One region of the Bradyrhizobium sp. 155 genome, then DNA from elsewhere that is predicted to be linked to it. Evidence: riboswitches for the same ligand, from Rfam matches in the RefSeq annotation. Region 1 holds a riboswitch; the other holds the start of a gene.
The links. A riboswitch is a leader RNA that binds a small molecule or an ion and turns the genes downstream of it on or off. The one in region 1 is predicted to bind cobalamin.
Positions count from the first base shown of each region.

Region 2: linked by a shared signal. The riboswitch ahead of metE (5-methyltetrahydropteroyltriglutamate--homocysteine S-methyltransferase) and the one ahead of IVA93_RS24405 (DUF1636 family protein) in region 1 are both predicted to bind cobalamin.

Region 1 is NZ_CP064704.1:4,991,295-5,006,074, forward strand. Features, by position in the region: gene IVA93_RS24350 (cobyrinic acid a,c-diamide synthase CobB) at 1-722, opposite strand, end outside; gene cobM (precorrin-4 C(11)-methyltransferase) at 722-1,504, opposite strand; gene IVA93_RS24360 (cobalamin biosynthesis protein) at 1,501-1,869, opposite strand; gene cbiE (precorrin-6y C5,15-methyltransferase (decarboxylating) subunit CbiE) at 1,866-3,047, opposite strand; gene IVA93_RS24370 (cobalt-precorrin-6A reductase) at 3,046-3,792, shown strand; gene cobJ (precorrin-3B C(17)-methyltransferase) at 3,768-4,502, opposite strand; gene IVA93_RS24380 (precorrin-2 C(20)-methyltransferase) at 4,499-5,230, opposite strand; gene IVA93_RS24385 (precorrin-8X methylmutase) at 5,233-5,862, opposite strand; gene cobG (precorrin-3B synthase) at 5,862-7,025, opposite strand; gene cobN (cobaltochelatase subunit CobN) at 7,022-10,270, opposite strand; gene cobW (cobalamin biosynthesis protein CobW) at 10,270-11,319, opposite strand; gene IVA93_RS24405 (DUF1636 family protein) at 11,316-11,699, opposite strand; cobalamin riboswitch at 11,795-12,012, opposite strand; gene cobO (cob(I)yrinic acid a,c-diamide adenosyltransferase) at 12,053-12,688, shown strand; gene IVA93_RS24415 (cobyric acid synthase) at 12,699-14,147, shown strand; gene cobD (threonine-phosphate decarboxylase CobD) at 14,136-14,780, opposite strand, start outside.
Region 2 is NZ_CP064704.1:6,706,364-6,721,143, reverse strand. Features, by position in the region: gene IVA93_RS32200 (ABC transporter substrate-binding protein) at 1-513, shown strand, start outside; gene IVA93_RS32195 (CaiB/BaiF CoA transferase family protein) at 568-1,833, shown strand; gene IVA93_RS32190 (citryl-CoA lyase) at 1,889-2,716, shown strand; partial or broken gene IVA93_RS32185 (SMP-30/gluconolactonase/LRE family protein) at 2,713-3,593, shown strand; gene IVA93_RS32180 (GNAT family N-acetyltransferase) at 4,171-4,686, opposite strand; gene IVA93_RS32175 (EAL domain-containing response regulator) at 5,287-6,501, shown strand; gene IVA93_RS32170 (4Fe-4S binding protein) at 7,108-7,311, shown strand; gene IVA93_RS32165 (hypothetical protein) at 7,554-7,742, shown strand; partial or broken gene IVA93_RS32160 (IS5 family transposase) at 7,782-8,542, opposite strand; gene IVA93_RS32155 (IS701 family transposase) at 8,781-10,001, opposite strand; cobalamin riboswitch at 10,077-10,275, shown strand; gene metE (5-methyltetrahydropteroyltriglutamate--homocysteine S-methyltransferase) at 10,376-12,691, shown strand; gene IVA93_RS40830 (hypothetical protein) at 13,075-13,203, shown strand; partial or broken gene IVA93_RS41050 (DUF6538 domain-containing protein) at 13,590-14,498, shown strand.

The DNA.
Region 1 (14,780 bases):
GTCTCGAGGACGCCGCTTGCGGCAGGTTGCGGCGACCAGGTGGCCGCCGAACGCAGCACCGCGTCGAGATCGACATGCTCGGCAACGAAGCGCGCGGCCTCGTCGATCAGCTTGCCGATTTCCGCCTGCTCCTCGGCCTGCACCAGTCCGAGATGCCGCTTCGGCAGGCTGATCTCGGCATGGCGCGGCAGCGCGCCGAATACGGCGATGCCGGCATCCAGCAGCGCGCGCCGCACGAGGGCTTCGTGGCGCGGGCTGGCAACGCGATTGAGCACGACGCCTGCAAGGCGCACACCGGGGCGGTAGTCGCGAAGGCCCGCCGCGCTCGCGGCCGCCGTTTGTGCCTGTCCTGAGGGATCGATCACCAGCAGCACCGGCCAGTCCAGCATCTCCGCGATGTCGGCGGTCGCCCCGGTGCCGCAGACGCCACGCGCGGCAACGCCGTCGAACAGGCCCATTGAGCCTTCGGCCAGCACGACATCGGCGTCAATGCCACGACTGACGAGATGCGAGATTGTCCCGCGATCCATCGCCCAGCTGTCCACGTTGACCGAGGCGCGTCCCGTCGCGGCGGCATGAAACGCGGGATCGATGTAATCGGGGCCGCTCTTGAAGCACTGCACCCGCAATCCGCTGTTGCGCCAGGCGCGGGCAAGCGCCAGCGTCAGTGTGGTCTTGCCGACGCCGGAGGCCGGCGCGGAGATAACGAGCCCTGCCGCCATCACGACACCTCCGGAAAGCGCGGCTCGGCGCCGACCGGCCGATAGCGGCGGTCATAGTCGGCAGCATAGAGACGGCTCTCGGAAAAATCCGCCGAGCCCAGCGTCTTGCCGACCAGGATCAACGCGGTGCGCTCCATCTCGCCCCCGACAGCAGCGTCGAGTGTTGCGAGCGTGGCGCGGATGATGCGCTGCTCGGGCCAGCTCGCACGCCAGACGATCGCGACCGGGCAATCCACGCCATAATGCGGCGTCAGCTCAGCGACGACCTTGTCGAGCAGATGAATCGACAGATGGATGGCGAGCACCGCGCCGGTGGCGGCGAAGGCGGCAAGCTTCTCGCCTTCGGGCATCGCGCTGGCGCGGCCCGGCGTGCGCGTCAGCACCACGGTCTGGGCAAGGCCGGGCAGCGTCAGCTCGGCCTCCAGCGCAGCCGCGGCGGCCGAGAAAGAGGGAACGCCGGGCGTGACCGTGTAGGGAATGTCGAGCGTGCGCAGGCGGCGGAGCTGTTCGCCCATCGCCGACCAGATCGAGAGATCACCGGAATGCAGCCGCGCAACGTCCTTGCCATCGGCATGGGCGGCGGCGATCTCCGCGACGATCTCATCGAGCGACAGCGGCGCGGTGTTGACGATCCGCGCCCCGGGCGGGCAATGCGCCAAGACGCCCTCGGGCACAAGTGAGCCAGCATAGAGGCAGACCGGACAGGCGGCGATGAGATCGCGGCCGCGCAACGTCAGCAAGTCAGGAGCGCCTGGCCCTGCCCCGATGAAATGCACCGTCATGCGCCGTCTCCTTCCGCGATCGCCGCGGTCGCGGTGCGATCCTGCGAGACCACCCGCGTCGCAATCAATCGCGCGCGAGGTCCGGCCGCTGCGAGCGCCGCCGCCTCGGCAACCGATCCCGTCCCGAACTTTTCCACGACGAGCTTTGACTGCGTCGGCGTGTCGATGCCAACAAGCATTTCGGCGGCAACCGCCTTGATCGGCAAGCCGCATTCGCGCGCGAGCTGCTTCAACACCTCCTCGTCGGCCTTATCGCTGACCGTCGCCACTGCTGCGAGGCCTTCGGGACCACCGGCCGCCAGAAGCGCCTCACGCAGCGAGGCCAGCGTGACGTCCCGCTTGAATCCGAGCCCGGCGACCTTCATCGGACCGCGCTCCATTGCACCACGGGCCGCACGGCCTCCCAGGACCGGTAGCGGCCGAGCGAAGCGGCATGCGCAATCTCGACCCGCATCAATTCGCCGCCGTGGCGCTGGTGCAGCTCACCGAGCAACGCTTCCGTCTCCAACGTTACTGAATGCGCGACCAGCCGCGTACCGGGCGAGAGCCGCGGCCAGATGGCGTCGAACATCGCGATGTCGAGACCGCCGCCGATGAACACGGCGTCAGGCCCGTCCAGCGTAGCAAGGGCTTCAGGCGCTTTTCCCGCGATGACTGTGATCCGATGTGCCAACCCGAACGCCGTCGCATTGCTGCGAATGTTCGCTGCGCGATCCTCGCGCGCCTCGACGGCGATCGCGGTGCCCCCGCACAGCGTCCACTCGACCGAGATCGAGCCCGAGCCCGCACCGATGTCCCATAGCCGTTCACCGGGACGCGGCGCCAGCGCCGAAAGCGCGAGCGCACGGACCGGACGCTTGGTGATTTGGCCGTCATGGACGAAGAGTTCGTCCGATAGTCCCGAGCTGTGGGGGATGCCCTGCGCGCCCGCCGCCTCAACGGCTACCGCGACCAGATTTCCGGCAAGATCGCCTGCGAAGCTGTCGGCGCGATGCGCGTTGATCCTTTCGCGCGGCCCGCCAAGCGCAGCGAGTGTCCAGAATGCCGAGGCACCCCATCCGCGCGCCGTCAGCCATTTCGCGAGATCGCCTGCCGCCTTTGCGTCGCGCACGAGACAAATGATGCGTGCCCCTCGCGCCAGGTGTGGCACGAGACGCTCGAATGGCGCGGCGTGGAGACCGAGACAGGCAACGGATTCCAGACGCCAGCCAAGCCGCGCAGCAACGAGCGAGAATGTCGAGGGAGCCGCATACGCGATCCATTCGTCGCCATGGAGCTTCTCGGCGAGGCTCGCGCCGGCCCCGTGCCAGAACGGATCGCCGGAGGCGAGCACCGCCGTCGGGCGACCACGGCAGCTCAACACGATTTCTGCATCGAACGGCACCGGCCATGGACGGCCGCGCCCGGTTATGCCGGCGAGTGCAAGATGCCGTTCACCGCCAAAGACAGTTTCGGCATCATCGAGCGCCTTTCGGCTTGCCTCGGACAGCCCGGCAAGGCCATCTTCGCCGATACCGATGATGGTCAGCCAGGGATCAGCCATGACGCGCGCCCTCATTCTGGGCGGAACGGCCGACGCGAGCCTGCTCGCGGCGGAGATCGCGCGCGCCAGCGTCGATGCCGTGTATTCCTATGGCGGCCGCACCCGCGCGCCCGCCGGTCAGCCGTTGCCGACGCGGATCGGCGGTTTTGGCGGCGCAAGCGGACTTGTCGATTACATTGGTCGGGAACACATCACGCATGTAATCGACGCGACGCATCCCTTTGCCGCCGAGATGAGCCGCAATGCGGTCGCGGCATGTGCGGAAACCGGCACGCCGCTGATCGCTCTCGAGCGAGCGCCGTGGACCAAAGCGCCCGGCGACAACTGGATCGAAATACCTGATGTCGACGCCGCGGTCACCGCACTGCCTGAAGTGCCGGCAAATGTGTTCCTCCCCATCGGCCGCCAGCACATCGCGCCGTTCGCGACCAAGCCGCAGCACGCCTACACGCTGAGATTCGTCGATCCGCCCGATGCGCCGCTGCCCTTCGCCGCGGACGTCATCGTGTCGCGTGGGCCGTTTACGCTTGAGGGCGAACTGGAGATGCTGCGCGCGCGAGGCATCACCCGGATCGTCGCCCGCAATTCCGGCGGCGACGGCGCGCGCGCCAAGATCGACGCCGCCCGCAGGCTCGGCCTGCCCGTGATCATGATCTCGCGGCCGCAACTGCCGGAACGCTTGCGGGTCGAGAGCGTGGCCGAGATCATGCAGTGGCTCGGTCATCGGGCCTGCCTCGGCGCATAGACCCAGCGGCCGACGCGGCGTGTCTGCGAGTTGCCGACGATCACCAGCGTGCGCATGTCGGCCATCTCGGGCCGGGCTTCGTTCAGCCTGACGGTCTCGATCTTTTCGTCGGCGGCGCTGATCGCGCGCGCGAAAATCACAAGACGGTCGCCACAGCCGGCCTCGTTCAGCACCGCGAGCGCACGGCCAAATCCTTCCGGCCGGCTCGCCGAGCGCGGATTGTACATCGCGATGGCAAAATCGGCTTCCGCGGCGAGCCGCAGGCGCTTCTCGATCACCGCCCACGGCTTGAGATTATCGGAGAGATTGATCGCGCAGAAATCATGGCCGAGCGGTGCGCCGGCGCGCGCGGCAGCCGCCAGCATCGCAGTGACGCCGGGCAGCACGCGGATCGGCAGCTCCTGCCATTGCGGCGCCTGTTCGAGCGCCTCGAACACGGCGGACGCCATCGCGAAGACGCCGGGGTCGCCGGAGGACACGATGACGACTTGGCCGCCTTCGGCCGCGAGCCGCAGCGCCTCGCTCGCGCGCTGCAGCTCTTCGCGATTGTCGGAAGGATGCAAAGTGAGCCCTGCCCGCGCTGGCACGCGCGCGACATAGGGCGCGTAGCCCAGAATGTCGGTCGCGGCGGCAAGCGCGGCGGAGACCTCGGGCGTCACCAGCGCAGCGCTGCCCGGGCCGAGGCCAGCGATGGTCAGCGTGCCCGTCATTCGGCGGCGTCCGGATGCCGGCCCTTGCCGTGCACGAGCACGATCGCAAAATAGGGGCAGTCGGCGGCGTCGATCTCCGCAAGCCGCACCACGCGCTCGCCCGGCATGGTGCCGCGCTCGACCAGCCACGCATCGTCCAGCCGTCCGGCGGCAGCGAGCGCGCGGCGCACTTTCGCGAGATTGCGCCCAGTCTTCATGATCACGAGCGCATCGGAATCGCGCATGCGGCGTTCGAGCTCGTCCTCGGCGAGCGTGCCCATGAGCACCGTCGTCACGTCGTCGCCGAGCGCAATCGGCTGTCCCACGCCATTCCAGCAGCCGACCATGCCGGGAATGCCGGCGATCACCTCGATCTCGACGCGGCCCTGCAGGCGCATGTGCAGATGCATGAAGGAGCCGTAGAAGTAAGGATCGCCCTCGCAGAGCACGACGACGTCGACCGCGCGCGCCAGCCGCGCCAGTCGCTCCGCCCATTCGTCGTAGAAGCCGGCAAGCAACTGGACATATTCAGGCGTGTCGAAGGCGATCTCGGTCGTAACAGGATATTCCATCGGATATTCGGTGACGTCGGCAGCCAGCATGCCCTCGACGATGCGGCGCGCCTGGCCGGGCCGGCCCTTTTTGCGGAAATAGGCGACATGCCTCGCGCCGCGCACCGTGCGATCGGCGCGCACGCTCATCATATCAGGGTCACCGGGGCCGAGACCGCAGCAGATGATGCGTCCCATCGCTATTCGCTCCGGCTCGCCAGCGCGTTCACGGCGGCGACCGTGATCGCGGAACCGCCAAGGCGGCCCTCGACCGTCAGCGCCGGCACCGGGGAAACGGCCATCAGCGCAGCCTTGGATTCGGCCGCGCCGACGAAGCCGACCGGACAGCCGATGATTGCCGCGGGCCGTGGGCAGTCCCGGTCCTCCAGCATGTTGAGGAGATGGAACAGCGCGGTCGGCGCATTGCCGATCGCCACGATCGCGCCGTCGAGATGCGGCCGCCACAGCTCCAGGGCCGCGGCCGAACGGGTGTTGCGCATGGACTGCGCGAGCGCGGGAACGGTCTCGTCGCCCAGCGTGCAGATGACGGCGTTGGCGGCGGGAAGCCGCGCCCGCGTAATTCCTTCAGAGACCATGCGCGCGTCGCACAGGATCGGTGCGCCCTTCTGCAAGGCCGCGCGTGCGGCGACCGCCATGCCTGATGTGAAGCGGATATGCGCTTCGAGGCCCACCATGCCGGCGGCATGGATCATCCGCACCACCACCTGCTCCTCGTCCGGCGTGAAGCGCGCAAGATCGGCTTCGGCCCGGATGGTGGCAAAGGACTGCCGGTAGATCGCCGCGCCGTCGGTCTCGTACGTGTGCGGCATCAGTGCCCTCCCATCAGGATGGAGGGATCTTTGACGATGTCGTCGCGATTCAGCCCGCGCAGGATGGGCTCATCGCGCGTCGACCCGGCGCGCACGAGATCGAAGCCTGCGCCGGTCGCGACCAGAGTGATGGCGGCGGGACCAGAATGGGCGCAGCCCTTGGCACAGCCGGAGACGTGTAGCCGTGCGGCCGCGCCGATGTTCGGCGCCAGGGCCGCGGCAAGGCCACGGGTATCGGCATGCGCCTCGCCACAGCGTGGCGCACCGCTACAGGCGATGACGCGCAGCGCAGGGTCGTAGGCCTCGGTGATCAGGCCGGTCGCGTTCGGCATCACGCGCTTGCCTTCGCTCAAAACCATTCGCCACGGCGTCATGCGCAGCGCATGTCCGCAACCGGCGAACTGGTTGAGCGTTGCATGCGCCATCTGTCCGAAGGCGACCCCGACCATCGCACCTTGCGCATAGAGGCCGGGACGCGCCGCGGCCATGATCGGCGCCGGCTCGGCCTCGCCGCGCAATTCCGCCGGCAGGATTGCACCGGCCGCAAGATGCGCCGCCATCCGCCCTCGCCCGCCTCTCGCGCCGCCTGAGGTCACGAACCAGCCGGCGAATGCGAGCGCGGTGCTCACGGCCTCGCCACGGGCGACGGAGCGGCCGAGTTTGTCGCCATCAGCCCGCACCAGCAGTCCGCCGGAACGATCGCGCTCGATCCGCACGTCCGCGGAAGCGCCCGCCAGCACGCGTGAGGTGCCGTCATCGATGGCGAAGCCGAACTTGGTTGGAAGTTCGAGCCGGCTGTCGGCAAGCGCCTCCTCGAGTTCGGCGGCGAGCGATTGGGTCGCGTCGCCGCTACGCCAGAACGGCGTCACGAGGATGTTGCGACGGGATTCGGTCTCCGCATCCGGGTCGAGCAGCGCCAGTTGGGAGAGGCCATCGAGCAGCAGCCTGTGGCTGGTCTCGTTGACGCCCCTGATCTGGAGATTGGCCCGGCTGGTCACGTCGATCAGGCCATTGCCATGGCGTTCGGCGAGATGAGCCAGTCCGGAGATCTGCGCCGCGTCGAGCCGTCCGCCGAACGGACGCACGCGGACCACCAGCCCGTCGCCCGATTGCATCGGGCGCAGCGCGCCGGGACACCAGCCCTTGACCACGGAAGCACTCATGAGGCCTCCCGCAGCGCAGCCGCAATCGAGTTGCGGCGCGTTCGCCAGAGCGAGGCTTCATGCAGGCGCGTGAAACACGCTTCCATCGCGGCGAGTGCCGCCGGATTTTCGCGGGCCATGAAGGCGCGGACGTCGTCATGGCCGAGCGTCGCATCGTAGTAGAGGTCGAACAGATGCGGCGGCACGGCGCCGGCCAGATGCGCGAAGGCGGCCATGTGCTCGAGCGTCGCGGTGATCTCGGCCGCCCCGCGAAAACCGTGGCGCATCATGCCCCCGATCCAGGCCGGGTTGGCCGCGCGCGCGCGGACGACACGGGAGATTTCCTCGGTCAGCGTACGCGCATGCGGCTGCTCGGGGCGCGTCGCGTCGAGATGATAGAGCGATGGCCCTGCCGCGCCGAGATGGGCCGCGGCGGCCGCAATGCCGGCCTCATGCGCGGCATAGTCGGCCGCGAGCAGAAGATCGGTTTCCGGCAGATCCTGCACGTGAACAAAAGCATCGGCCGACAAGAGCCGCTTCTCGATGCCGGCGCGATCGGGCTTGATCTCGCCATCGGCCGAGAACGCCCATGACGATGCCGAGAGCCACGCTTCGCCGGCGGCTTCGCGCGTCTCGGGCGTGAAGGCGTCCGGGATTGCCGAGAGGCTCACGCCGTATTGCCCGGGACGCGGCGCGAACACGCGCGATGTGCGATGGCGATAGGGATTTTCGTCGCCCTCGTCCTCGCGGGCCGACAGCGCCTCGGCTGCCGCCTCGAACAATTGCGCAAGGCCTGAGAAGACGTCGCGAAACAGGCCCGAGACACGCAGCGTGACGTCGATGCGGGGCCGGCCAAGCTCCGCAGGCGCGATGATGTCGTAGCCGGTCACACGGCCGGACGCGTGATCCCAGCGCGGTGCAAGGCCGGCCAGATGCAGCGCCATGGCGAACTCTTCGCCGGCGGTGCGCATCGTCGCCGAGCCCCAGAGATCGACGACAAGGCCCTTTGGCCAGTCGCCGTGATCCTGCAGATGACGACGTAGCAATTCTTCGGCGAGCTTGATGCCTTGCGCGTGCGCCGACGGCGTCGGCACCGCGCGCGGATCGACGGCGAAAAGGTTGCGTCCCGTGGGCAGCACGTCCTGGCGGCCGCGATAGGGCGAACCTGACGGCCCCGGCGCGACGCGCCGGCCTGCAAGCGCGGCCCGCAAAGCGTCGCGCTCTGCTTCACCGCAGGCGCCGCGGCCGAACACGTGCAGGCCGTCGCCGAACTGGCTTTCCTTGAGATCGCAGACGAAGCGGTCGATCCGCGGGATCGCTTCGGCCGGAGCGGCCGCTGCATCGAGGCCAAGATCGTCTTCGAGGCCAGCCGCTCCTGCCTCATCGCGGATCGCGGCGATCAGACGCTGGCGGCGGGCGGGATCGAGACCATCGGCCGTCGAGTACTCGTCGAGGAGGTGTTCAAGCCTGCGCAATCCGTCCGGCACCGCTGATATTGCGAGCTGCGGCGGCAGATGGCCGATGGTGACGGCCCCCAGGCGCCGCTTGGCCTGCGCAGCCTCGCCGGGGTCGTTGACGATGAAGGGATAGATGACGGGCAAATCGCCGATCAGGGCTTCCGGCCAGCACGCCTGCGACAGCGCCACGGATTTTCCGGGCAGCCATTCCAGCGTGCCGTGCGCGCCCATGTGCACGACGGCATCACAGCCCTGCTCGCGGAGCCAGAGATAGAACGCGACATAGGCATGGCGCGGCGTGCGGGCGAGATCGTGATAGTCGGCATCGCGCGCGGTCGCATCGCCACGCTCCGGCTGAACCGCGATGATCGACCGGCCGCATTGAATCGCAGCGAAATGGAACGCGCCGTCGCGACAACCCGGATCGGTCTCCAGCGCGCCCCAGGCTTGCGCGAGATCATCCTGCAACACTTGCGGAAGGCGCGACAGTGCAGCACGGTAATCGGCGACGCTCCAGCTCAAGGTCTGCTTGAGCAGCGTCTCACCGAGCGCATGGACCGGATCGAGATCGAAGCCGGCCTCCGCGAGATCGGACACCAGGGCCTCGACCGACGCCAGCGCATCGAGACCCACCGCGTGCGCGATCTGATGCGGACGGCCCGGATAGTTGGAGAGCACGAGTGCCATCCGCTTGTCAGCGGCCGGCGTCTCCGCAAGACGCCGCCAGGCCGCAACGCGCGCGGCCACGGCCTTCACGCGCTCCTCGTCGGGCTTGTGTGCCAGATGCGAAAATTGCAAATCGGGATCGCGCATCGCGGCAGACTTGAAGCTCACCACGCCCGCGAACAGGCGGCCGTCGACCTCGGGCAGCACCACATGCATCGCGAGGTCGCCGGGCGACAGGCCGCGGAGCGAGCTCGCCCAGTCCTCGCGGCGGGCCGTGGAGAGCGCGACCTGGAACACGGGGCAGGATGCGGCATCGAACGGCGTCGTGCCGTCGTCGGCCATCGCCGAGAACGCCGTCGCATTGACGATCGCGGCCGGAGGATTTTGCGCAAGATGCACCCGCAACCAATCCGCGACCCCCGCGGCTTTCAGCGAGGTGACGAACACACCAAACATGTCGAATCCCTTCTCGCGCAATGCGGCGATCAGGGCATCAACCGGGCCGGTGTCGGCAGCGGTGAGATAGGAGCGATAGAAGGTCACGAGCGCGCGCGGCCTGCCCTCGCCCGACGTCGGCGCGGCGACGACGCCGCGCGCGGGGTCGTAAAAGCCCATCTCGGGCACGGTCATCTCGCCGATAACTGGCCCCGCATAGAGTCCGGAGGCCAGCGCAAGCTGCGCGATCGCGGCTTGCGATGGGACGGGGCCGCCGGTGTCGCAGAGCACCTTGAGCCGCCGCAACGTCGAGACCGGCAGGGTCGAATACGCGTCCAGCCGCGTATCGTCGCGGCCGTCGGCCGGCAGCACGGCCAGCACGATGCCGCGCTCCTTCGCCAGCTGCTGCAGGGCCGCGAGCCCATACGGCCAATAGGATTCCCCGCCGATCAAACGCACGAGAATGCCGCGCGCGTGCGCAAGCGTGCGTTCGACATAGGTGTCGACCGAGAGCGGATGACGAAGTTCTGCGAGATTGACGAGCCGCAGCGACGGCAGGCTGTCGCGGCCACGGCGCCAGCCGGCAGCGAACGCGGCAAGATCGGAATCCGAATACGAGAGCACCACGAGATCGGCCGGGTCCTGGCCAATGTCCCTTGGTATCGCGGTCTCCTCGAGACCGCGGCTCTCGCGGAAGACGACGTGCATCAGATACCGGATCCTGAAAGACCGAGTCCCGCCTTGATCGCGGCCTCGTCGATATCGCCGTGCTCGCCGATCACGACCAGCTTTGACTGCCTCGCACCCGCGCCCCAGGGCTTGTCGAACTGGTGGCGCACGCGCTCGCCGACCGCTTGCAGCAAGAGGCGCATCGGCTTGCCTTGCACCGCGATGTAACCCTTGACGCGCAGCACATTCTGCTCGCGCGCCAGACGCTGAACGGATGCGACCAGCGCGTCGATGTCGGTGACCTCAGGAAGATCGATCACGACGGACGCAAAATCGTCGTGCTCATGATCCTCCTCGCCGTCGTGATGCGAGGGACGCGCGGCGAGATCGTTTTCGGCGGCAGCACCGAGGCCGAGGATGAGGCGCGCGTCGATCGCGCCGTCGGTGATCGCCAGCATCGGCACGCGGCGCGACATCTCGGCGGTGATCGCCGCCTTGGCTGCTCCGAGGCCTGCCGCGCCCGCAAGATCGGCCTTGGTCAGCAGCACGATGTCGGCGCAGGCGATCTGGTCCTCAAACACTTCCGACAGTGGCGTCTCATGGTCGAGATTGCCGTCCGCCGCGCGCTGCGCTTCGACGGCGTCGGGGTCGGGCGCAAAACGGCCGGCGGCGACAGCTTCGGCGTCGGCCAGCGCGATCACGCCGTCGACCGTGATGCGCGAACGGATCTCCGGCCAGTCGAACGCCTTCAGCAGCGGCTTGGGCAGCGCCAGGCCCGAGGTCTCGATCAGGATATGATCGGGCCGCACCGGCCGCGACAGCAGCTTCTCCATGGTCGGAATGAAATCGTCGGCGACGGTGCAGCAGATGCAACCATTGGCGAGCTCGATGATGTTCTCTTCCGGGCAATTCGCATCGGCGCAGGATTTCAGAATCTCGCCATCGACGCCCTCGCTGCCGAACTCGTTGACAAGCACCGCGAGCTTCTTGCCGTTGGCGTTGGCAAGCAGATGCTGGATCAGCGTGGTCTTGCCGGAGCCGAGAAAGCCCGTGACGACCGTGACCGGGACTTTTGCGAGCGAATTCATTCGGCGGCCTCCGGCACGACGGCCAAGGGGGAAATGGGGGGAATGCGGGCAAGCGATTGCTTGCGGAATATCTCCGGGCGGCTGCGCCAGGGCACGAGGCCGTCGGGCGCGGCCGCATAGGCCGCGGCGCCCGCGACCACATCGCTCGCATTCGCATCCGACAGACGGCCATAGACATAGGACCAGCGGCCGGGCGCGCTGAGCGCGACGGAGCAACCCTGGTTGCATGCAGACAGGCATTCGACGGGAACCACGCTGACGCCGTCGGGCACGCCGGCCTCGAGGATCGCGCCATGCAGGCGCTTGCCGGGCGTCGTCTCGCCTTCGCCAAGTGTCTCGCCGGCGCGGCAGGTAATGCAGACATGAAGTGTGACGGTCATCGCTTCTTCCAGAATAAACAGCGGGAAGCGATGAGGCCCACGAACCGTTCTTGCGAAGGCCCGTTTCCCCGTCGCGGAACACCCCGTCCGCCGGTCCAAAATCGTCCGCGTTGGCAGGTCTCCCGGCTTGCGGAGCAGGGTTTCCCCTTCGATCCCCGCCTTCCCGATCCCCAGGGGATCAGTGGCTTCGGGCATCTCTCCGGTCACGGTCGCGGGGGCGGCTGCATTTTGGAACCAAATCTTGCCGATTCGGACCCTATCGCATTCCCTCTTCGCCTGTCGTAGGACAGGAACCAACGCCGGGCCACCATTTGCCCCCGACCGCCTCTTGTCAAGCCGAAGGACCCCGTCCGATGACGCCCGAACCGGATACCCAGACGGCCGACGAAACCGACGCCCGCCACGCCTCGAAAATGGCGAAGAAGAAGGTCGCCCGCGACAAGATCATGGCGACCAAGAGCGGCGAAAAGGGCCTGATCATCGTCCACACCGGGGCCGGCAAGGGCAAGTCCTCTTCGGCCTTCGGCATGATCGTCCGCTGCGTCGCCCATGGCTTCCCCTGCGCGGTCGTGCAGTTCATCAAGGGCGCCTGGGACACCGGCGAGCGCCGCATGCTGACCGGCCATTTCGGCGACCTATGCCAATTCCACGCCATGGGCGAGGGTTTTACCTGGGAGACGCAGGACCGCGCCCGCGACATCGCCGCCGCGCGCGCCGGCTGGGAGAAGGCCAAGGAGCTGATCCTCGACCAGAATCTCCGCATGGTCGTGCTCGACGAGATCAACATCGCGCTGCGCTACGACTATCTTGACATCGCGGAGGTCGTCGAATTCCTCACGACGCAGAAGCCGCCGATGACGCATGTCGTGCTCACCGGCCGCAACGCCAAGGACGAGCTGATCGAGATCGCCGATCTCGTCACCGAGATGACGCTGGTCAAGCATCCCTTCCGCTCGGGCATCAAGGCGCAAGCCGGCGTCGAGTTCTAAGAAACTCGCGATGGCGCGCGCATTGATGATCCAGGGAGCCGGCTCGGACGTGGGCAAGTCGCTCATCGTTGCCGGCCTCGCACGCGCCTTTGTGCGACGCGGCCTGCGCGTGGTCCCGTTCAAGCCGCAGAACATGTCGAACAATGCAGCCGTCACCGTTGACGGCGGCGAGATCGGCCGCGCCCAGGCACTCCAGGCGCTCGCCGCCGGCGTCGAGCCGCACACCGACATGAACCCGGTGCTGCTCAAGCCCGAGACCGATGTCGGCGCGCAGGTGATCGTGCAAGGAAAACGCATCGCGACCGCGCGTGCGCGTGAATATGCGGCGATGAAACCGTCATTGATGGGCGCCGTGCTGGAGAGCTTCGAGCGGCTGAAGGCGCGCGCCGATCTCGTTCTGGTGGAGGGTGCCGGCAGCCCGGCCGAAGTGAACCTGCGCAAGGCCGACATCGCCAATATGGGTTTTGCGCGCAAGGCCGATGTGCCGGTCGTGCTGGTTGGCGACATCGACCGCGGCGGGGTCATCGCGCAACTCGTCGGCATCAAGACGGTGATCGACCCGGACGATGCCGCGATGATCCAGGGATTTGTCATCAACAAGTTCCGCGGCGATCCCACATTGTTCGATGACGGCTACAGACTGATCGAAGAAAAGACCGCATGGCGCGGCCTCGGCGTGCTGCCCTGGTTCGCGCGCGCCGGCGAGCTGCCGGCCGAGGATGCGCTGGGCCTGAGCGATGCGCGCAAACCGGGTCAATGCAAGATCGCCTGTCTCGCGCTGTCGCGAATCGCCAATTTCGACGATCTCGATCCGCTCAAGCTCGAGCCCGGCGTCGATCTCGTGATGGTGCGGCCGGGCGAGGCCATTCCCGGCGACGTGCGCCTCGTCATCATTCCCGGCTCGAAATCCACCCGCGGCGACCTCGCCTTTCTGCGCGCGCAGGGCTGGGACATCGATCTCCTGGCGCAGTACCGCAGAGGCGGCCATGTGCTCGGCCTCTGCGGCGGCTATCAGATGCTCGGACGCAGCGTCGCTGATCCCGAGGGGATCGAGGGCCCCGCCGGCGACACACCGGGTCTCGGACTTCTGGATGTGGAAACGGTGATGAGCTCGGAGAAGACGTTGACACGCGTCGCAGCGCTGCATGCCGCCACCAATCAGCCGATCGAGGCTTATGAAATCCACATCGGCCGCACTGATGGGCCGGATCGCGCGCGGCCATTCGCAAGGCTGAATGGCGAACCGGAAGGCGCGATCTCGCGCGACGGACGCGTGCAGGGCAGCTATCTGCACGGCCTGTTCACGTCGGATGATTTCCGCAAGGCCTTTTTGGCGAAGCTCGACATTCCCGCCGGCGACGAGCCCTATCACGCAAGGGTCGAGAGCGCGCTCGATGCGCTCGCCGATCACATCGAAGCCCATCTCGATGTCGACGGCCTGCTCGCCCTAGCGCGCTAGAGTCTCGGCCAGGCGGGTCCATTCGGATTCGCTGCCCGGAAGCCCGAGGCGCAGCCATGTCGGCTCTCGCGCGAACACGCGAGACCAGATATGGCGACGCGCCAGCTTCTCCTGCGCGGCAAGGGCGTCGGGCGTCTCGTAGAGACGAAACAGCTGCGTCCCGCCGACGAGCGTCCAGCCTTGCGACTGCACCATGCCGTCGAGGCGAACGCAGTCTCGCGCGAGCCGCGCGGACGTGGCCTCGGCCCAGGCATCGTCACGCAGAGCGCGACAGCCGATCGCGATCGCCGCTCCCGAGACCGGCCAAGGTCCCGATATCGCCGCGACCCTGGCGATGTCGGACGAATTGCCGAGCGCGAAGCCTAGCCGCAGGCCGGCAAGGCCATAGAACTTTCCGAAGGAGCGCAGGATCAGCAGCCCCGGCCGGTCCCCGGATGCAAGCGATAGCTGCGGGGCTACATCGGCGAAACTCTCGTCGACGACGAGACGACCGACGCGCGGCAGCAGCGTCAGCAAATCCCTTGGTGGGTGGCATCGGCCGTCGGGATTGTTGGGATTGACGACTATGGCGAGGTCCGCGCCCGCCAATGCGTCGAAGTCCCCGACCTCCTGGACCTCCCAGCCCGCGGCCGA
Region 2 (14,780 bases), 1.7 Mb from region 1:
AGCGGCGCACCGGGCATGGTGGCGCTTGAGGCCATGAACGTCGATGCCCTGGTCTATTTCGATCCCATCGCGACGCTTCTCGCGCGCAAAAAGAACGCGACAGCGCTGTTCGATGCGCGCACGATCGAAGGCTCAAAGCAGGCCTTCGGCGGGTCCTATCCGACCGCGTGTCTCTACCTTCAGCAGACTTTCATCGACAAAAATCCCGAAACGGTCCAGCGCCTGGTCAACGCCTTGCTCAAAACTCACCGCTGGATCAACGCAACGCCGACGGAGCAGCTCGTCGATACGATTCCTCCTGGTTACAAGACTGACAATCGCGAGGTGAATATCGAAATCATGAACGCATCGAAAGCGCTCTTCTCGCCAACCGGACAGATGGACATCGAGGCGGCCAAGGTCCCGCTGGCTGTCCTAAGCGACTTTGATCCAAAAATTGCTGCCGCAAAGATCGACTTGAACAAAACCTTCACCAATCGTTTCGCGGAACGCGCCGCACAACAACTGAAATAGCTGCCAGCCGGCCAAGCCCTCACCATCGGATCACCTAAAGGAAGGCGTCTTCAGATGTCTCTGCCGCTCACCGGCATCCGCGTCCTGGACCTGTCGAACGTGTTGGCCGGTCCGTTCTGCGGTTATCATCTCGCGCGTCTTGGCGCGGAGGTCATCAAAGTCGAAAATCCGAACGGCGGCGACCTTGCGCGGCGCCTCGGCGCCGATCCGCAAAGGGCAGAGCGCTTGCAGGGCCTCTCTTTTGTCGCGGTGAACGCCGGCAAGCAATCCGTGGCGCTGGACTTGAAGTCGGAATCGGGCCGCGAGGTATTCTTGCGACTCGTCAAGGAAGCCGATGTGGTGCTCGAAAGCTTCCGGCCGAAGGTGATGGAACGGCTTAGCCTAGGCTTTAATGTGCTCAGCAGGCACAACCCGCGTCTCGTCTACTGCGCGATCTCCGGCTTTGGGCAGAGCGGGCCATGGTCCGCCCGTCCGGCCTATGACCAGATCGTTCAGGGTCTGTCTGGTGCCATGAGCGTCACTGGCGATACGGCCTCGGCTCCCCTGCGCACCGGCTTTCCGATCTCGGATACGATTGCGGGACTGACTGCTGCCTTTGCCATAGCCGCGGCTCTGGTCGAACAGCGGCATAGCGGCCGCGGTCGGTTCATTGACGTGTCCCTGCTCGAAGCCACCGTTGCAGCGATGGGATGGGTCGTCTCCAACCACCTGAACGCTGGTGTCGAGCCGCAGCCCATCGGCAACGAGAACTTCACCGCGGCTCCCTCCGGCACGTTCCGCACCGCAACAGGCCCGCTGAACATTTCCGCCAACGAGCAGAAGCAGTACCAAGCCCTATGCGACCTGATTGGCCGACCGGACCTGAAGACGGATCCACGCTTTGCTGAGCGCGAGATGCGCAAGGTCCATCGCGCAGCGCTGAACACGGAGTTGAACCAGGCGTTGAGTTGCAAGCCCGCTGAAGAATGGGAGGCCCAAATGAATCTGGCTGGAGTCCCCGCAGGCTGCGTGCTGACGGTCTCCCAAATCTTGCAGCAGCCACAGCTCCTCGAGCGCGGATTCGTCGAGACTTTGGCCCCAGACCAAGATGGTGCGCAGCCGTTACGAATCATGCGGCCGGGCTTCCGGCTGGATGAGGAGTTTTCGGTGCCTTCACCACCTGCGACGCTCGGAGCAGACACCGAGCGATGGCTGCAGCGGCTCGGCTATTCGTATGCGGAGGTCGAGCAGCTGGTCTCAACCCGGGCCGTCGGGACGCCAAAGCAACGGGCGGCTGATTTCCTGCCCGTCCGCGTAGCCGCGGACGGACCAATATCATGATATTCGACGGCTTGCGGCGATCGGCAATGGCAGGGTTGAAGGGGCGGAACCGGAAATGAACGAAGAAGAATTGCGGCAGCAAGCGGCCCGTTGGTGGCGAACCTCCATCTGCGACATCGCGCCCGGTCGCATCGCCTATCGGGGTTATCCAATCGAAGATTTGATCGGCCGGATTTCCTTTCCCGCCATGATCTGGCTGATGTTGCGCGGCGATCTGCCGACGCCAGCGCAGGAGCGGCTGCTGCAAGCTGCGCTGGTCGCGTCCGTTGACCACGGTCCGCACGCGCCCTCCATCGCAATTGCGCAGATGGCGGTGAGCTGTGGGCTGCCCCTGAATGGTGCGATGGCGTCCGCCATCAATACACTCGATGAGGTGCACGGCGGAGCAGGGGAGCAGGCGGTCGAACTCTACGAAGATGTGCTGCGGAGGCGCGATGGCCTAGAGATCGGCGAGGCCGCGGCCGCCGCAATTGACCATTTCACTGCAAGGTGCGGCAAATATCTGCCCGGCTTCGGCCACCGGTTTCATTCGGTCGACCCCCGCGCCGCACCGCTATTGGCGCTGGTGGATGACGCAAGTGCTGAGGGCAGTGTCAGCGGCGACTATGCCAAGGCCGCCCGCGCGATCGAGCGGGTGATGCAGCAGCGCAAGGGCAAACTCATCCCAATGAACATTGATGGCGCGACCGCGGTCATTTACGGCGAGCTCGGATTCGCGCCACCGCTGGCGCGCGGCGTCTTCTGCCTGTCGCGAGCGGTCGGAATCCTGGCCCACGCCTGGGAACAGACCAGGCGCAAGGATCGTAACAAGGGACCGATGCCCAAGCAGTTTGGCTACAAATATGAGGGACAGCCGCGCCGCACGCTGGGAGGCCCGTCATGATGTATCTCGACAAGCCGCCTCAGCTGGCTGAGACCCGCGTGTTCTCGTCGATGCCGCGGAATTTCGTCGCCGTGGTGTTTCCTCGAAATGGGCCGGATGCCAACCGCGGAGGCCATCGGTGGACTGTTTCATCGAGGGGCCGTCGTTCGACAAGTCCGGGGATCTCTACGTCGTCGATATCCCCTTCGGCCGCATTTTCCGGATTTCGCGCGACGGGATCTGGTCTCTGATAATCGAATATGACGGCTGGCCGATTGGTCTGAAGATCGCACCTGATGGCCGGGGGCTGGTGGCCGACTACATGAACGGCCTCATGGAGCTCGATCCGCAGCGGGATACTATCAGCCCGCTTCTGGGGCAACCGCAATTGCGAGTCCTTCAGAGGCTGCAACGACCTGCATACCGCGACTAACGGCGACATCTATTTCACCGATCAGGGGCGAACTGGAGTGCACGATCCGACCGGCTGGGTGTCCGACTGTGTCCTGCCGGCCGGCTCGATTGCCTGATTTCGAACTGGCCAAGCCCGAGCGGGCTGGTGCTCAGCGCCGACGAGGCCGTGTTGTTCGTTGCAATGACGCGCGACAACAGCAGCTGGCGCGTGCCGCTGATGCGTGACGGCGGGGCTGCGAAGGTGGGACGGTTCAGCTTGTCCTTCGGGACCAGCGGTCCTGACGGGCTGACGATGGATCAAAACGGGCGGCTCTTTGTCGCGCTCGCCTCCCTCGGCCACGTCTTCGTCATGGCGCCGAACGGCGAAACGATCGCCCGCATCAAGTCCTGCGCTGGGGCGACCTGCACGAACCTCGTATTGGAGGCGGCAAACGGCACATTGCTCATTACGGAATCCTCTACCGAATCAGTGTTGATGGCTGATTTCGTCACCTTCCTTGAACGTTCGCCAGCAGGAGCGACAGCGTGGTACCGAATCCCTTTACGCGACGGTCCACCGAATCAAGTTGCAGGAAGAAGCCCCATAGATGATTGGCTTGCCAGTTGCCGAGGCATTGGACTTGGCGACGAATGGATCGCATTTGTGTGCGGTGATCCCAAACTGGCGGCATTGTGTGGGAAGCACGAAAGAACGACTCGGCTATCGTTTGTAAGGCTGGGTCGCGCTTCGCCCGCAACGGGCCGCCGCCGACCTGGCTCCGCGCCTTCTAGCCGGGCAGGTTTCCGCTCGCGGTCCACGAGCCTTGAGAAGACCATCGTATCGCTCCGCACCATGAAGAACGATTTGATGGTTGATACCCGCCAAAAAAGTCGAAGAGGTAACCCGCTCGCAGTGGGAGTAAGCACCGCATCAGCGCCGAGGTTCTCGATTGTCCTCGGCCGCGACGCACGCGTTGGAGCGTTCGTTTTGAGAAGCAACAAGCAGCAGGATTGTCTGCCTTGAAAGTCTTTAGTGACAGGACCAGGAGCGCTTTTAAGTGTGGAGCAGAGGTCGCAGTCTGTCATAGCCTCTTGCGCGCGCGCAATCCTCCAACCCGATATCCCCTCTCCTCGTAGAAACGGCGTACCCGTTCTAAGGCCGGATAGCCATCAGGGGGCAACGCAACCTCAATCATCTGCCAGCCTCGGCGCTTCGCCTCCGAACGTACCGCCTCGAGCAGATGCCCACCGCGGTCAGAGCTTCGGAAGTCCCGAGAAATCCATAGCTCCTGAAGCACGCCGTACGCTCCAGCTGCTCTCACGGCCAGTACGGCGGAGATGGCAGCGATCCCTACAATCTGCCGGGTGGCTTGTTCCTCGATGACAAAAATGAAGCCCTCTTCGGGATCCTGAATCAGGCGCAAAGCAGTCTGCTTTGCGCCTTCAAGGCTGAACTCTGGTTCGGGACCACCTAATTCAGAAAGTAGCTTTCCGACGGCTTCTACGATCGCGTTCTCATCTCCTGGCACGCCTTTGCGCAAAGCCGTGCCCCCGTGGGGCAAGCCTTGCGCTTCAGCGCCAACACGAACACCCGTCACGTTAGTCCCTCCAGTCCCTCTTGAGGATATCCATGTTCAGAAGGATACAGAGAACGCAACTGAGAGAAACTATCAAGCTCGATAGGGAATAGGACGTCCGCACTCGCTATAACCAACAGAGGTGAGGTAAGTGCAAGCTGTTGCCGTTCTTAGAATCGACCGCGGCTTGACCCGCTGCGAACTCAGTTGGATCTCCTTCGACTAGATAGGAAATCCACGAGACGGCACATTCGCGCGTGGGCAGGCCGGCCATGCCGATCAAACATTTCGTAGGAGAGATTGCTGATCATCACTCACGAGAGTCGATTCAGTACATCTTGCAGCATGATCATCGCCGTGGCATAGGGCGCATCAGCTCGGCGCGTCCGAAGGTGAGATTCCCCACACACGTGTGCGTCACTCGTACAAAGTTGCGCGAGCCGGGACAGGTATCATACGCGTGCGCCCGACAAAATCGTCTGAACAACATCGCGAAAAGATTTTGCACGCTAATGCACTATCTTAAGCTTACCTCGAAGAATCGAAAGATAGTGGCAAGCACTGCTTGTATGGACCTTCGCTCCTCGTTTAAGGGACCTTCACGGAAGGGGAGTGGTTGCGATGGAGCATGGGCAGGCCGAACTGGTCGGAGGGAAACCTGTAATCTTCGGCCAGCGTAAGGTGCGGCCGCGAGCGTGCGTGGCCGTGGGCAAGCGGCATCTGCGCGCCTTTCTACGCGATGTGCTAGAGGATATGGGGTTTGTGATCAGCGAATGCGGGACTGCTGACGAGCTGCCGCGCGTACTCTGCACGGACTTCCCTGATCTGATCCTGCTCGGCATTGGCTCCGATCGCATCGAGCCTGGACGATTGCTCGAGATACTCGTACGCGAAGAATTTGCAGGCAGAGTGCTGGCGTTCGGCGCCCGCGAGTCGATCGTCATGACGGCAGTGCAGCAGGTCGGGGGCGAATATGGACTTGATATGCTGCCGCCGCTGAGGACGCCGTTTGCAGCCGAGACGCTGCGCGATCGGGTCGCCATGCTCTTGCCCAGAGAGCCGGCGCCCCGTCCCGCAGTCCATGTCGGAGAAGCCTTACACGCTGGCTGGCTTGAGCTCTGGTATGAGCCGAACTTTGACCCGTGTACCCTCAGCCGCCGCGGCGCCGAGGCGCTTGTGCGAATGCGGCATCCGACCTGGGGCGTTGTTCCACCAGCGTATTTCATCCCGGAGGCTCACGATCCTCATTTTAGGGACTTGTCGCAGTTCGTGATCGACCGCGCGATCAAGGATTGGAAGTATCTTCTGGAGCAGCAAACTTCGACCGATCTCTCCATCAATCTCCCGGCAGCATTCCTGATTGACCCGCAGGCGGTACGCGATCTCTGTCAGCGCATGCCGTCGCACCCCGCTTTCGGCGGCTTGACGATCGAAATCGAGAGCGAGGAAGCGATCCAGAACCTAGATCTCCTGATCGAGGTCGCGCGTGAGGTTCGCTTTCACAACATTGGCCTTGCAATCGACAATATCGGCGCCAATTGGCCGCAGCTGATGGGGCTCGAAAAATTCCCGTTCATGAAATTAAAAGTGGACCGGCAGTACGTCGCCGGTTGCGGAAATGGGCCCCTGAAGCGAACGGTGTGCCGCCATATCGTCGATCTAGCCAAAGAGTACAGTGTGCGCACCGTCGCCGCAGGCGTGGAGAGCCACGCCGACCTGATCGCTGTGACCGAACTCGGCTTCGACCTTGCGCAGGGCCATCTGTTCGGAAAGGCCATGCCGCTGAAGCAATTTGCACAGTCATCTTTCAGCCCTGTTCCACTTCGTCCAAAATAGTTGTATGAGGAGTGACTGAGCACAGCCAGGCAAAGCGTACCAGCGCTGGCCCGCGCGGCCATGCCTACTCGGCACCAGGCATGCGGCTGACTGCAATTAAATCGGTCACTTTGCAAACCCAGTATCGCTTCTCCCGGCCGAACTTCATTTCCCTCCGAAGCGATGCCGAAGGGTATTGTAGCACAAAGCCGTTTTGGCAAGCCTCCAGCGAGTCAATCCGCGGAGCTAACGTTGCAGGCGTGAGCGCGGCTTGGACAAAATCTCCGGTCAGGGCGTGTGACCGGAGGTTTGCCGACATCCGGCGTAGACGTGCGTCGGCTCGCGGCTTTTACTCGCGCCGCCGGTTTCGGGAATCGTCGAGCGTTGCTTGGCCCCGCGAAACCGACGGAAGCTCGCAGCAGTCGAGTCGCGACCGGCTATCGGAGTAGGCGCCCGAGGGCTCGCACGGCTTGATATTGAAGCGGCCCATGCTGTCGCAGATGCAACACGGTCTCAGACCCCGCACAGCACCATTGGGCAAGTTGCCCATCATTGAGCGCGCCTGTCCTTGGCACGGCATTTGAAAGGGATCGCCAATGGCATCGCTCGCCTAAGGAGTCGGAAGGCATGGCTTACAAGATCGTCGCTTCGCAATGCACCGTTTGTGGGGCATGTGAGTTCGAGTGTCCCAACGCGGCGATCAGCCTCAAGCGCGACATTTACGTTATCGATGCAAAAAAGTGTACGGAGTGCGAGGGCCATTCCGACACGCCGCAATGCGCTGTGGTCTGTCCGGTGCCTGACACCTGTGTCCCGTCTAAGACAACATAAGCAGCCCGCGTCCAGAAGGCTTCACCGCTCGATTTTGCGAACGAAGGACTAGATGTCGAGCTTGTGGAGGCCGCCGTCCGCGTGCGGCGCATCGAGGTCGATCAACATCGTTATGAGCTTAAGGCGCTGATCGACTCCGAGAAGCGCTCGAAGGGCTCTGTCAGAGGAGACCGTCAAATTTGTCTCGAATAATGACAAGGCCGCCTCGATGCTCCAGGTCGTCGCGTTGAGGCTTATCGTCGTTGGCTGACGAGCCGAGCCGAGGCGAGGTGGACGGGCGTCGAATATCCCAAGATCAGCTTGCAGGATATCTAAAGCTACGTCACTTCGAAGCCGAAGAGACGGTCTCCACGCGCGACGAGATCGATCCGGAGATCCTGAAGACGTACGAGAAGCTCGGCATCTGCTTGCCCACCTTCCCCATGCACTAGTGCATGGAGCTAGGGTGCGGCGACACTTAGGGTTCAGACTCAATTGATCCAATAAGCGACGAGAGCGGCGAGGTGGACGGCGGCCAAAAAGTTTCTGGCAAGTTTGTCGTAGCGAGTAGCAACACGCCTGAAATCCTTGAGCCGGCAGAAACAGCGCTCGATAACATTGCGCCCTTTATAGAGGCGCTTGCTGAAGCTGTGGAGGGTTACCCGGTTGGATTTGTTTGGAATGACGGGTTTCGCGCCGCGATTGACGATTTCGGCGCGAAAGCCGTCGCCATCGTAGCCTTTGTCCCCAATGAGGGAAGACATGGGCGGCGCGAGCTTCAAAAGGGCCGGCCCTGCGGCAATGTCTGCGGCTTGTCCCGGAGTGAGATGAAATGCGCAAGGTTTGCAATCAGGGTCGCTCAGCGCGTGGATTTTCGTGGTCCGCCCACCGCGCGAGCGGCCGATCGCCTGTTCACACTCCCCCCTTTTCCGCCGCTCGCCGAGCGATGCGCTTTGATCGAGGTGGAGTCGATCGACAAAGCCACTCGGTCCTTGCCGCAGCGGGCGAGCGCTTCAAAGATCGCCTGCCAATGTCCGCGCTTAGCCCAGCGATTGAACCGATTGTAGATCGTCGTGTAAGGGCCATAGTCGGACGGGCAATCGCGCCAGCGTGCGCCGCACTGGAGCATGTGAATGATACCGCTGATAATGCGTCGATCGTCTTCGCGCGCCGGGCCGGTCTGGTTCGTTGGCAGATGCGGCTCTATCTGAGCCCACTGCTTGTCGTTGAGCCAGAACAGTCCTTTGCGCATCGAAGTCCCCCGTGCCGAATCAACTTAGCACCAGGGAATCAGAACTCGCTAATTAGGTACAGACCCTAGCATTACAGTTGCTTTTTTGATTTGAAGTGGGCGCGTTGAGCGGCAGCCTGGTGAGCTCTGCGCCAGAAGGACCATGCGATGATGTGTGCGGGTTGAATCCGCTTCCGCGCAAGTCTGATAGCAATGCGGCGGATTTCCTGGATTGACCAACGGATCAGTGGTGGGGTGGTTATGTTTTGGCTTTTGCCGGGGGGCGCCGTTTCGTTTTTTTGGGCGGTGGCGGATTAGCGCGATGTCGGATCGCGGCCATCATGGCGAAGGCGAGCATCACCAAGGACACATGACGGTGCCAGCCATGCCAGGATCTGCTCTCGTTGTGATCGAGCCCGAACTCGTTTTTCGCCGTTTCAAAGCTGTCCTCGATCGCCCATCGATGGCCTTCGACCGCGACCAGCGTTTCAATGGCTGTTCCCGCTGGGCACCAGGTGGTGAAGAAGGCGAGGTCATCATCGGCAATGCGACGACGGATCAGTAGACCGCGTGTCCACAAACCGTCATTTGCACTGTTGGACTGCTCGGCCTCGAGATCCGCCAATTCGAGATAACACCAATCGTGCAGCCGCGGTCCTTTGGTTCCGGCTCCCGCCGACAGGCGCTTCCAGTCGGATGAGCGCCGCGTCCGGGCGAGGTCTGCAGCCGTACCGGCGACCGGCGGTCGCTTGCCCCAGGATCGAAACACATGAGCGCTGCTGACCCCAAGCACGTAGCCTTTGCCTGCCCGACGTAGTTGCTGTTCGATGTTGCCAACACCGTAGACGGTATCACCGGCAACCCACTTGAATGGTACAGACCCGGCTATCGCGCGTGCGATCATTCTCGTCGCAAGCTTTGGTTTGGTCGCAAAGCCGACATCGGCAGGCACATATGTGGCTTCCAGACGATCTGGATCGTCGGTCCATTCCTTCGGAAGATACAACGCGCGATCGATGAACGCATGGCCATGACGCGAAACGTAGGCAGCGAAGACGCCGATCTGGCAGTTCGTGATCTTTCCTGCCGAACCAGTGTATTGCCGCGCCACTCCGCATGACGCTTTGCCCTGTTTGAGAAAACCGGTCTCGTCGATCACGAGCACCGCATCGTCATCCGCCAAATGCTCGATGACATAGTCGTGCACGATATCGCGCAGGGCATCAGCGTCCCAGTCTCCACGACCCAGAATCGCCTGCTGCCGCCATGGGCCGGGATCGCCAGCCGCCTCCGCGCGCATCCAACCGGTCTTGCGCTGCTCATCTCCGAGCAGACCTTCCAGGAACAGACCTGCATTCGTCGCAACACGCTCTTGCGTGAACAACGGACGTATCCGTTGCTTGATCTCTCGAAGCGACGCCGCCCACAACGCAAGCGTCGCCTCAACCGACGCGGCCCGCGCCCACGACATTCGAATCATGGTTGCCCATGGATTCAGAAGCCCGCAACAAAAGCAACTGTAATGCTAGTAGGTTGACGGATCGATCCTCGTGCGCCTAATGCCAGTCGTCGTGGTCTTCGGATTCGTTTGATCCGGAGCTAAGAGGGAAGCCGGTGCAATGCCGGCGCTGCCCCCGCAACTGTAAGCGGCGAGCCGCTGTCCAACGAAGTCACTGAAGCCATGCGGCTTCGGGAAGGCCGGACAGCAGCGACGACCCGCGAGCCAGGAGACCTGCCTCGACAATATATCGTCCACGGGCGGGGTGTCCCGGTGTGCGCCAAGCAGCTGTCGCTCACGCGATATTCGCTGCATGCGTCCGCCATGGCCTTTGCCCCAATCATGGGGTCTGAGCTATGTCTTTTCTTTCGCTTCCCGTTGCCACACTGGGGACGTCACGCATCGGCCCACGACGCGAACTCAAAGTCGCGCTCGAGAGGTACTGGGCGGGAAACTCCAGCGAAGCCGAGCTCCTCGAGGCGGGGAGTGGACTTCGTGCCGCTAATTGGGCACGGCAGAAATCCCGCGGTGCGACCGTCATTCCTTCGAATGACTTCTCGTTTTACGATCATGTGCTCGATACCAGCCTAATGGTCGGCGCCATTCCCGACGTCTACGGCTGGACCGAAGGTCCTGTGTCGCTCAAGACCTACTTCACCATGGCGCGTGGCGCTCAGGACGGTGGTCACGCTCAGCATGGGCCTGGCGTAGCCGCACAGGAAATGACGAAGTGGTTCGATACCAACTACCACTACATGGTGCCGGAATTTCACCGGGATCAGATCTTTAAGTATTCCTCTCGAAAGCCGATCGAGGAATATGAGGAGGCAAAAAGCCTCGGCTACCAAACGCGCCCCGTCCTAGTTGGCCCAGTCACTTTCCTGAAGCTTGGCAAAAGCGCAAATCCCGCATTCAATCCGCTGTCGCTGCTCGATCGGCTCCTCCCAGTCTATGTCGATGTTCTCCGCGAACTATCCTCGCGCGGTGCTGAATGGGTTCAGCTGGACGAGCCATGCCTAGTGATGGACGTCGACGAAGCATCGCGGGCGGCTGTCCGCCGGGCCTATGCTCATTTCGCAAAGCTTGTGCCGGCCCTTAAAATCATGCTGGCCACATATTTCGGGGCTATCGGCGACAATCTTGAAACAACCTTGGCCTTGCCCGTTGCCGGGCTTCATGTGGATCTGGTTCGGGCACCTGACCAGTTGGACGCAATTGTCGCCACAACCCGTAGAGATCTCGTGGTCTCACTAGGCGTCGTTGATGGTCGGAACGTGTGGCGCTCCAATCTTCCGGCGCTGCTCGACCAACTTGCTCCTATGGTCCAAAAATTGGGCAGGCACCGTGTTCAGATTGCTCCTTCCTGCTCGCTGCTTCATGTTCCGATCGACATTGAGCTAGAGACCGATCTCGATCCCAATCTGAAGACATGGCTGGCGTTCTCAGTTCAGAAGATCAAGGAACTTTCGATATTGGGCAAAGCGCTGGCCGGCCATGCTGCCGAGGTGGCCGATGAACTTGCGCTTACGGAGGAGGCAGCCGTCACCCGCGAAACATCGCCCGAGATCCACAATGCGAATGTCGCCGGACGAATCGCCGCGATCGACGATAGCATGCTTCGCCGTCGCAGTGCGTTCACCCAGCGTGCCGACGTCCAGCGCGTCGCGTTCGCTTTGCCGATGTTCCCAACGACAACCATCGGATCCTTCCCGCAAACGGCCGATGTCCGGAATGCGCGCGCGGCTCATGCGCGGGGAACGTTGAATGACACGCAGTACGAGCAGCTTCTGAAAGCGGAGACAGCCCGTACCGTGAAGTGGCAGGAAGATATCGGCCTGGACGTGCTCGTACACGGTGAGTTCGAGCGCAATGACATGGTTCAATACTTTGCCGAGCAGCTGTTGGGCTTCGCTTTTACCAAGCATGGATGGGTTCAGTCTTATGGCTCGCGGTACGTTCGTCCGCCTATCCTGTTCGCAGATGTCTCCCGGCCGAAGCCCATGACCGTTGAATGGTGGCGCTATGCGCAGTCTCTGACCAAAAAACCCGTCAAGGCTATGCTGACCGGACCGGTGACCATCCTGAACTGGTCGTTTGTCCGTGACGACATCTCGCGGCGCGAGACATGCCGACAGATCGCTCTCGCGATCCGAGATGAGGTCATCGACCTTGAGGCGGCTGGAGCGACCATGATCCAGATCGACGAGGCTGCGTTGCGGGAGGGATTGCCGCTACGCAAATCGCAGTGGAAGAACTATCTAGATTGGGCGGTGGACAGCTTCCGCCTTTGCTCCTCCGTGGTCGCCGACGGAACTCAGATCCATACTCACATGTGTTATTCCGAGTTCAACGAAATCATCGATGCGATCGCAGCAATGGATGCCGACGTCATTTCAATCGAGACGTCGCGTTCTAAGATGGAATTGCTCGAGGCCTTCAAGAGCTACAAATATCCAAATGAGATCGGGCCCGGCGTCTATGACATTCATTCACCGCGCATTCCCGCAGCGGCGGAAATCAAGCAGCTGATTGTGTTGGCGCGGCAGCGAGTTTCCGATCGGCAGCTCTGGATCAATCCCGACTGCGGACTGAAAACGCGAAGGTGGGAGGAGGTGCGTCCCGCGCTCGTCAATATGGTGGCCGCCGCACGCGAGTTGCGGGCCGAGCCATGATGGGCCGGAGCGTTTCGCCAACGCGTTTGTGAACAAGATGCACGCGCTTTGGGGGCTTACGATGTCCTTGGGAGCTTTCAAAGTTCCCAGCGCCGCGGAATGCGGGCGGGCGTCGGCGGAGGCGGTCGCATACAGCCGGCGACAAGCTCGATTCTCGACCCGACGGCCGACAGCATGCCGGCGAGGTCCGATCAGGTCCTATTGCGACGTCATTAACGCTCGACGCGAAGCACAGCCCGACTTTTTCATTTATCCATCGCGTGGATGCGTCTCATCACAACAATCTATTTTACGGTCCTTACGGAACGTCATACGAAATTCAGGCCCTGGCACGCTCTTCGGGAGAGGTAATCGAGCGTTGTTGGTTTTTGGGGACGTACCAAATGCTGCTGTGCGACGGCAAACTGCCGCTTGTGTTTCAGGGCACGGCAGCCAAACCGGCGCAGGATCCCATCTCGGTCAAGGCACTGCCGTCCCAACCGGACAGCGGGCGAGTGGTGGAAAAGTCGTGAAGTTTCCGACAGGAGCGGAAGGCAAACGGCTCCAGATTTCGCGCGGAGTGATATCCGTTTCTCCTTGTTTGACGGCGAATGCCCTCGCCGAAGATCAATCGGCGGTAAGTCCTCCCTGCCGACGAAAGCTGGTGCGATGCGTAAAGCAGCGTCGTTCCTGCGTGACTTTCGCCTGGCCTCCGGAGGAGGCCGGGCTTTTTTTGGTGCGCCAGGCATGGCGCGGACCGCCGTGACTGGCGCGATTCGACCGGAGTGGTGTCCGGTCGATGACTTGGAGGTCAGAGTCCTTTCCTGGGCACCATCGCTCTCCTAAGAGCGTGAAATCCAAAGCAGATTAGCAAATTCAACGGCTTACCCGCTCCTCAGTGGTACAGAAGGGTGGTACAATGCCGTTGGCTATGTCGCGTCCGTGGAAGCATCCCAAAACTGGAATCTATCAGCTCCGGAAAGCCGTTCCGGAGGATCTGCGTAAGCTTCTTGGCAAGCGCGAGGAAAAGGTAAGCCTTCAGACGCGCGATCCTTCTGAGGCAAAGGTGCGGCATGCGAAAGCGCTTGCCGAACTCGAAGCTCGCTGGGCGAATTTGCGCGCTGGCCCGGTGCCTCTGACCGAGCGGGAAGCGCATCGTCTTGCCATGGTCGCCTATGAGCGATGGCTGGAGCAGTACAGGGATAACCCAAGCCAGCAGACCAACTGGGATACCGTTGCAGGGGCACGCCTATTTGGCCCCCCACAGGCCAGGGAAGAGCTCCTGGCTGCGAGCCAACGGGCGTTAGACGGTGCCCCGGAGCTGCCCGAGGACAAGATCTTCCGGATGGAGCAAGCGTGTGTGGACGCTGCAAACGGCTATCTGACGAGCAACGGGATTATCGTCGACGATCAGAACCGCCGAACCATGGCGAGTGCGCTAGGCGCGGCCATTCAGCGTGCAAGTCTGAGTTTGGCGAAGCTTGCAAGAGGGGAAGGCGAAGAGTCGCCTAGACCTCAGGTGATTCGGTTCCCGCAATGGCCGGCACGGGCGGAGCAGGCGAAGAATGATGTCAACAGCGCCGCCTTAGAAGATTCACTATCGGCACTGGTCGAGCATTGGTGGAAGGAGGCGAAGGCTGCTGGTCGCAAGCAGAGCACCTACGAGAGCTACCGCAACACTGTGGCGAAGCTTGTGGGGTTCCTGAAGCATGACCAAGCGAGCCGCGTGACGCCGCAGGACATTGTTCGGTACAAGGATCACAGGCTTCAAGGCGGCGCCAGCGCGAAGACGGTCAAGGATAGTGACCTCGCGGGGCTAAAGACGGTTTTCGGCTGGGCAGCCATGAATCGACGGATGGCCAGCAATCCTGCCGAAGGGCTCACCATCAAGATCGGAAAGTCACGCAAGCTCAGGTCGAAGGGCTTCTACGACCAGGAGGCATCCGCCATTCTCAAACACGCCCGGAGTTTTGCGGCGGGCAGGGAGGCGCCGAAGCTGGCGGCAGCCAAACGGTGGGTGCCATGGTTGTGCGCCTTCACTGGGGCGCGGGTTGGCGAAATGCTTCAACTTCGCAAGGAGGACGTTCGACGCGAGGGAAAGCACTGGGTC